2 regions of the Streptomyces sp. NPDC028907 genome follow, and region 1 is predicted to be linked to the other one. Evidence: riboswitches for the same ligand, from Rfam matches in the RefSeq annotation. Region 1 holds a riboswitch; the other holds the start of a gene.
The links. A riboswitch is a leader RNA that binds a small molecule or an ion and turns the genes downstream of it on or off. The one in region 1 is predicted to bind cobalamin.
Positions count from the first base shown of each region.

Region 2: linked by a shared signal. The riboswitch ahead of cobN (cobaltochelatase subunit CobN) and the one ahead of ACZ4UU_RS25570 (ribonucleoside-diphosphate reductase subunit alpha) in region 1 are both predicted to bind cobalamin.

Region 1 covers NZ_JBVHVE010000008.1:244,859-248,258, forward strand. Annotated here, with positions in the region: gene ACZ4UU_RS25570 (ribonucleoside-diphosphate reductase subunit alpha) at 1-1,416, opposite strand, end outside; cobalamin riboswitch at 1,519-1,688, opposite strand; gene ACZ4UU_RS25575 (GNAT family N-acetyltransferase) at 1,731-2,237, opposite strand; gene mctP (monocarboxylate uptake permease MctP) at 2,326-3,400, opposite strand, start outside.
Region 2 covers NZ_JBVHVE010000010.1:101,078-104,477, forward strand. Annotated here, with positions in the region: gene ACZ4UU_RS28800 (precorrin-8X methylmutase) at 1-419, opposite strand, end outside; gene ACZ4UU_RS28805 (cobalamin biosynthesis protein CobG) at 409-1,674, opposite strand; cobalamin riboswitch at 1,748-1,898, shown strand; gene cobN (cobaltochelatase subunit CobN) at 1,933-3,400, shown strand, end outside.

The sequences.
Region 1 (3,400 bases):
CCAGTCGATGTCGCCGGTCGCCGTGTCGACGAACGCGCCGAGGTTGACGGACCCCAGGTTGCAGACCGCCGTCTCCCCGTCGTCCGTGACCTCCAGGATCTCCGTGCAGAGGTTGGAGGAGTGGACGACATGGCCGGGCAGGGCGGTCTGGTTGGCGGTGCGGTTGGCGGCGTCCTTGAAGGTCATCCAGCCGTTGCCGGTCTGCGCGAGGGTGCGCATCATCCGGCCGTACAGGTCGCGGGCCGGGATGGTCTTCTTCGCCAGGCCCGCCTCCTCGGCCTTGCGGTAGGCGGCGTCGAACTCCTCGCCCCACAGGTCGACCAGCTCGGGCACGTCGGCGGGGGAGAACAGCGACCACAGGCCGTCGGCGTTGACCCGGCGCATGAACTCGTCCGGCACCCAGTGCGCGAGGTTCAGGTTGTGCGTACGGCGGGCGTCCTCACCGGTGTTGTCGCGCAGCTCCAGGAACTCCTCGATGTCGGAGTGCCAGGTCTCCAGGTACACCGCGGCCGCGCCCTTGCGCCGGCCGCCCTGGTTCACCGCGGCGACCGAGGCGTCCAGGGTCTTCAGGAACGGGACGATGCCGTTGGAGTGCCCGTTGGTGCCGCGGATCAGCGAACCGCGGCCGCGGACGCGGGAGTACGCGATGCCGATGCCGCCGGCGTGCTTCGAGAGGCGGGCGACCTGGTGATAGCGGTCGTAGATGGAGTCCAGCTCATCGAGCGGGGAGTCCAGGAGGTAGCAGGACGACATCTGGGGGTGCCGGGTGCCGGAGTTGAAGAGGGTGGGGGAGGAGGGGAGGTAGTCGAGGCGGCTCATGAGCCCGTAGAGCGCGGCGACTTCGTCCAGGGCCCGGGGGGTGTCGTCCTCGGCGAGACCGGCGGCGACGCGGAGCATGAAGTGCTGGGGCGTCTCGATGACCTTGCGGGTGATCGGGTGCCGGAGCAGGTAGCGGCTGTGCAGGGTGCGCAGGCCGAAGTAGCCGAAGCGGTCGTCGGCGGCCGTGTCGACCAGGGCGTCGAGGCGGGCCGCGTGGATCCGCGCGAACTCGGCGGTCCGGTCGGCGATGAGGCCCTCGCGGTGGCCGACCGCGACCGACTCGGTGAACGACGTGACGCCCTGCGAGGCGGCCTCCGCGCGGATGCCGATGGTGAGCAGCCGGGCGGCCAGCCGGGAGTAGGCGGGGTCCTCGGAGATCAGACCGGCGGCGGCCTCCGTCGCCAGCTCCCGCAACTCCGCCTCGTCCGCGGCGGCGGACCGGCCGCGCAGCGCGGCGGCGGCGACCCGCCCGGGGTCGGCGTCGGGGAGGTCGGCGGTCAGCTCGGTGAGGGTCCGCAGCAAGGCCGTTCCGGGGGCGTCCTCGTCGATGGCGACGGTCGGGACGGCTGAGGCCGGATCTGCTGGCGCGATGGTCACGTGGGGGCTCTCCCTCGCTCGGCACGGGGGCCTTGCGGAGGGCAGGGGGCAGCACACGAGCGCACGCGGCGTCGCGTCCACCGGCCCATTCCACGAGGCCCGGACGTCAGTGCGCACCGGCCGGGTGGCCGGGCGCGCTGTCGGCAGGTCCTCGGACTGACTCCTGTGCACGGTTCTGGGAACAGATATGCACAAGTACACCGTTGCGGGACAGTTCCGGATTCGCACCGGATTCCCCTGCGGCGACAGCGAGCATGAGCATACATCTTGTGCCGTGCTGTCGTGTCACCCCCAGATGTTGTGTCGCGCTGGTTTCAGAGCGTCAACTGGTAGGTGAGGAGAGTGATGTCGTCCAGGTGCGGGACCGGGTTCCAGTCCCGCTCGGGTGTGCGGACGAAGTCCAGGCGTTCGTAGATGCGGTGGGCGCTGTGCATGGTGCGCTGGGTCGACAGGACGATACGCGCACAGGTCTCCGTGGCCCGTGCGCGGTCGACGCAGGCACGTACGAGAGCCTCGCCGGCACCCCGGCCGCGCGCCGCCCGGTCGACGGCGAGCATCCGGATCTCGGCCTCCCCGGCGCGGGCTATGTCGGCCATCGGACCGCCGCTCGGCACGAAGGTCACGCCGCCGAGCAGCCGGCCGTTGTCGACGGCCACCAGCACGTCAGCGGCTGCGGCCCGCTTGGCCACGTCCCTGAGCTCGCCGACGTACTCGTCGCTCTCGCCGAAGTCGAGGAGACCGTCCTGGAGGTAGGCCTGGGCGGTGATCTCGCCGAGGGCGTCGTACTCGTCGGGGCTCGCGCGCCGAATCTGGAAGTCCATGCGGGTGAGTGTGCCCGACACACACGCCGACGGGCCGCCGGATTTCTCCGACAGCCCGCCGATGTCAGTTCAGGTCAGGTCCAGGGACTCAGTGGGACTTGCCCGCCGTCGCCGGCGGCAGTTCCGCCTGGACGCCCGGGTCGCCGGCGTCCGCCGTGTAGTCCTCCGGGCTGGTCTCGTCGATGCCCTCGGGGGCCTTCGCGGCCTTCAGGACGAAGGTCAGGACCACCGTGACGACGACGTTGAGCACGAACGCCGTCAGGCCGATGTAGCCGATCTCGCCGATGCCGGGGATCTCCGCCGAGGAGCCGCCGAAGTGCTTCTGCGTCGGCGTGGAGACGTTGTACGCGGCGACCGTGCCGTAGACCATGCCGACCGCCCAGCCGGCCAGCAGCGCCCAGCGGTGGAACCAGCGGGTGAACAGGCCGCCGACCAGGGCCGGGAAGGTCTGCAGGATCCAGATGCCGCCCAGGAGCTGGAAGTTGATCGCGACCGTCTTGTCCATGGTGAGGACGAAGATCAGCGCACCCACCTTCACCAGCAGCGAGACCAGCTTGGAGACCTTGGTCTCCTGGGCGGGCGTCGCGTCCGGCTTGATGAAGTCCTTGTAGATGTTGCGGGTGAAGAGGTTCGCGGCCGCGATGGACATGATGGCGGCCGGGACCAGGGCCCCGATGCCGATCGCCGCGAACGCCACGCCCGCGAACCAGTCGGGGAACATGTTCTCGAAGAGCTGCGGGATCGCCAACTGGGGGTTGGTGACGAGAACTCCGGCCGCGATGGCCATGAAGCCGAGCAGCGCCAGCAGGCCGAGCATCAGGGAGTACAGCGGCAGGATCGTCGTGTTGCGGCGAATCACCTCACGGCTGCGCGACGAGAGCGTCGCCGTGATCGAGTGCGGGTACATGAACAGCGCCAGCGCCGAGCCGAACGCCAGCGTGGCGTACCCCCACTGGGCCGCCGCGGGCGGGATGAGGCCGCCGGCACCGGCCTCCGTGTACTTCTTGTCCGCCGCGGCGAAGATCTCGTCGAAACCGCCCAGCTTGATCGGGATGTAGATGATCGCCACCGCGATGACGATGTAGATCAGCGTGTCCTTCACGAACGCGATCAGCGCGGGCGCGCGCAGACCCGAGGAGTACGTGTACGCGGCCAGCACACCG
Region 2 (3,400 bases), on a different contig from region 1:
CCGACGGCCACCACCGAACCCTCCAGCCGATCCCGCCACAGCTCCATGGCGGCCGCGCTGCGGGTGGTGCCCATCTTCGCGGCCAGTTCGGGGACGGCCGGGTCGGAGAGGGTGCACAGCACGTCGTTGTCGGCGGGCAGCCGCTTGCGGGTCACGCCGCTGGCCACCATCTGCACATCCGTGAAGATGGGCGCCCCGGCCCGCAGGGCCGCCCGCGCACGGGCCACCACCTGGGGCGAGTACACGAGGTCGCGCACGAGGTCGACCATCCCGCAGGCGTGGATCATCCGGACCGCGACCTGACTGACGTCGGCGGGCAGGCCCGCGAGGTCCGCCTCCGCGCGGATGGTGGCAAAGGACTGGCGGTAGATCGCCGCGCCGTCCTTCTCGTACTCGAACACCGTGCTCCTACAGGTCATGCGTGCGGGCCGCCGCCAGGTCGGCGGCGAGCTTCGATGGATGGTCGGTCGTCGTCGTGGCGCGAACCCGGCCGCCCGCCACGACGGAGATCAGGTAGCCGCCGTCCGGGGCCGCGACGACGTCCACATGATCGCCGCGCGGACGGCCGCAACGGCGCTCGCAGCCGGACCAGTACGCCGGCAGCCCGCCGCCCGCGCCGAGCGACGCGGCCGCGTCCGTCCGGATGTCCGCCCGCGACTTGGCACAACCGGGCCGTCCGATGCAGGCACCGACGCCGAGCCAGGGAGAGGCCGGATCCGTGATCAGACCGACGGAGTCTAGGCCGACAAGCCGGTCGGAGCGCACTGTGGGAAGGATCACTCCACGCCAAGGTGTCAGCCGCAGTTCCCCGGACGCGGTCGCCGTCAGCTCGGTCCACTGCGCTGCGGTGAGGCGGCCCAGCGGGGCGAGGACGGACAGGCTCGTCGTGCCGTCGGGGCCGGTGACGACGCCGGGGGCGGGGGACGGTTCGCTCGCCTGCGGCCAGGCCGGCGAGGCGTGTCCGGCCCTCAGCCGCCGAACGATCTCCTGCGCCAACTCATCGGCGGGCACCGGCAGTTCGGCCACCCGCCAGACCTGGCCGGCACTCGCCTCCAGGAAGACCTCGGCGGCCAGCAACGCGGCCCGAGGCGCGTCCTCGGCGGTGAGGACCACGACGCAATCGGCGGCCCCGATCCGCAGCCACACGGCACCGTCCGGCGCGGCCCGCAGTGTCACGTCCGCGTCGAGCCCGGCCACGTCCCCGCGCCCGTCGTCGAGCGCGAACAGGAACCGCCCGGACAGCCGGGCCGCCGCCTCGCTCGCGCACAGCAGCTCGTCCAACGCCCGCAGCCACGGCCGTACGTCGGCGTGGCCGCGCCCGTCCAGCCCGGACAGCGGCGAGGCCACCACATTGCGTACGCGTTCGTGCCGCCACGACGGCAGCAGCCCGGCCGTCTCCAGCCGGCCCGCCAACTCCCCGCCGCAGCCGGTCGGCAGACCGCGCAGCTGGACGTTGCCCCGCGACGTCAGATGCAGCTCCCCGTCGCCGAGGTCGAGCGCCGCCCGGCCGAGTTCCCGCGCCTGACCGACCTGGAGCACGCCTCCGGGAATCCGGATCCGGGCGAGTGCGCCGTCGTCCGCCGTGTGGAGCCTCAGTGCGCCCGGGCATGCGTCGTCGCGGTCCCGTGTGACCCCTGTGGCCTGGGACGACGGTCGGATGGAGGGCGTGGACATGGCGGCGAGCATACCGACCGCCCCGGCGACCGTATGCCGCCGCCTCCGCATGCCGACGGCTGGTCCCGTGCCCCTTACTATGCTTCTCGGTGGATCATCCGGTCCGCCACCGCCACGACGGCGACAGGGGAGGAAGCCGGTGCGAATCCGGCGCGGTCCCGCCACTGTGAGCCCACCCCGCCAGGGTCGGGTGAGTCAGGAACTCCCGCCGTCAGACACCACCCGGGGCGCGGACACCCCGAGGAAGGCCGACGCCGCATGATCCTGCTCCTGTCGACGTCCGACACCGACCTGCTCAGCGCCCGCGCTGCGAACGGCCCGGTCCCGTACCGCTTCGCCAACCCCGCCCGGCTCCCGCTCGACGACCTGCCCGCGCTCCTCGACGGCGTCGACCTCGTCGTCGTACGCCTCCTCGGTGGTCTGCGCGCCTGGCAGGAAGGCCTCGACCTGCTGCTCGCAGACGGCCGCCCGGTCGTCGTCCTCACCGGCGAACAGGCCCCGGACGCCCAGCTGATGGCCGCCTCCACGGTCCCGGTCGGCATCGCCGCCGAGGCCCACGCCTACCTCGCCCACGGTGGCCCGGCCAACCTGGAGCAGCTCGCCCGCTTCCTGTCGGACACGGTCCTGCTGACCGGGCACGGCTTCGAGGCACCCGCGGCCGCGCCGAGCTGGGGCCCGCTGGCGCGCGAGCCCCGGCAGACGGACGGCCCGACGATCGCCGTGCTCTACTACCGCGCCCACCACATGAGCGGCAACACGGCGTTCGTGGGCGCCCTGTGCGACGCGATCGAGGACGCGGGCGGCCGGCCGCTGCCGCTGTACGTCGCTTCCCTGCGGGCCCCCGAGCCCGAACTCATCGACGAACTGCGCGCCGCCGACGCCATCGTCACCACTGTCCTCGCCGCGGGCGGCACCAAGCCCGCCGAGGCGTCCGCCGGCGGCGACGACGAGTCCTGGGACGCGGGCGCCCTGACCTCCCTCGACGTGCCGATCCTCCAGGCCCTGTGCCTGACCGGATCCCGGTCCGCCTGGGAGGAGAACGACGAGGGCGTCTCCCCGCTCGACGCCGCCAGCCAGATCGCCGTACCCGAGTTCGACGGCCGGCTCATCACCGTGCCGTTCTCCTTCAAGGAGATCGACGCCGACGGCCTGCCCGCCTACGTCGCCGACCCCGAGCGCGCGGCGCGCGTCGCCGGAATCGCCGTACGCCACGCCCGGCTTCGGCACATCCCGGCCGCCGACAAGCGCCTGGCCCTGGTCCTGTCCGCCTACCCGACCAAGCACTCCCGGATCGGCAACGCGGTCGGCCTCGACACCCCCGCCAGCGCCGTCGCGCTGCTCAGGCGCCTGCAGGCCGAGGGCTACGACTTCGGCGACAGCGACATCCCCGGCCTGGTCTCCGGCGACGGCGACGAGCTGATCCGCGCGCTCATCGAGGCCGGCGGCCACGACCAGAACTGGCTCACCGAGGAGCAGTTGGCCCGCAACCCGGTGCGGATCCCGGCGGCCGATTACCGGCGCTGGTTCGCCACGCTGCCCGAGGAACTGCGGACGGCAGTCGAGGAGCACTGGGGCCCGGCGCCCGGCGAGATGTTCGTCGACCGCAGCCGCAACGCGGAGGGCGACATCGTCCTCGCGGCCCTGCGCTTCGGCAACCTGCTGATCCTCATCCAGCCCCCGCGCGGCTTCGGCGAGAACCCCATCGCCATCTACCACGACCCGGACC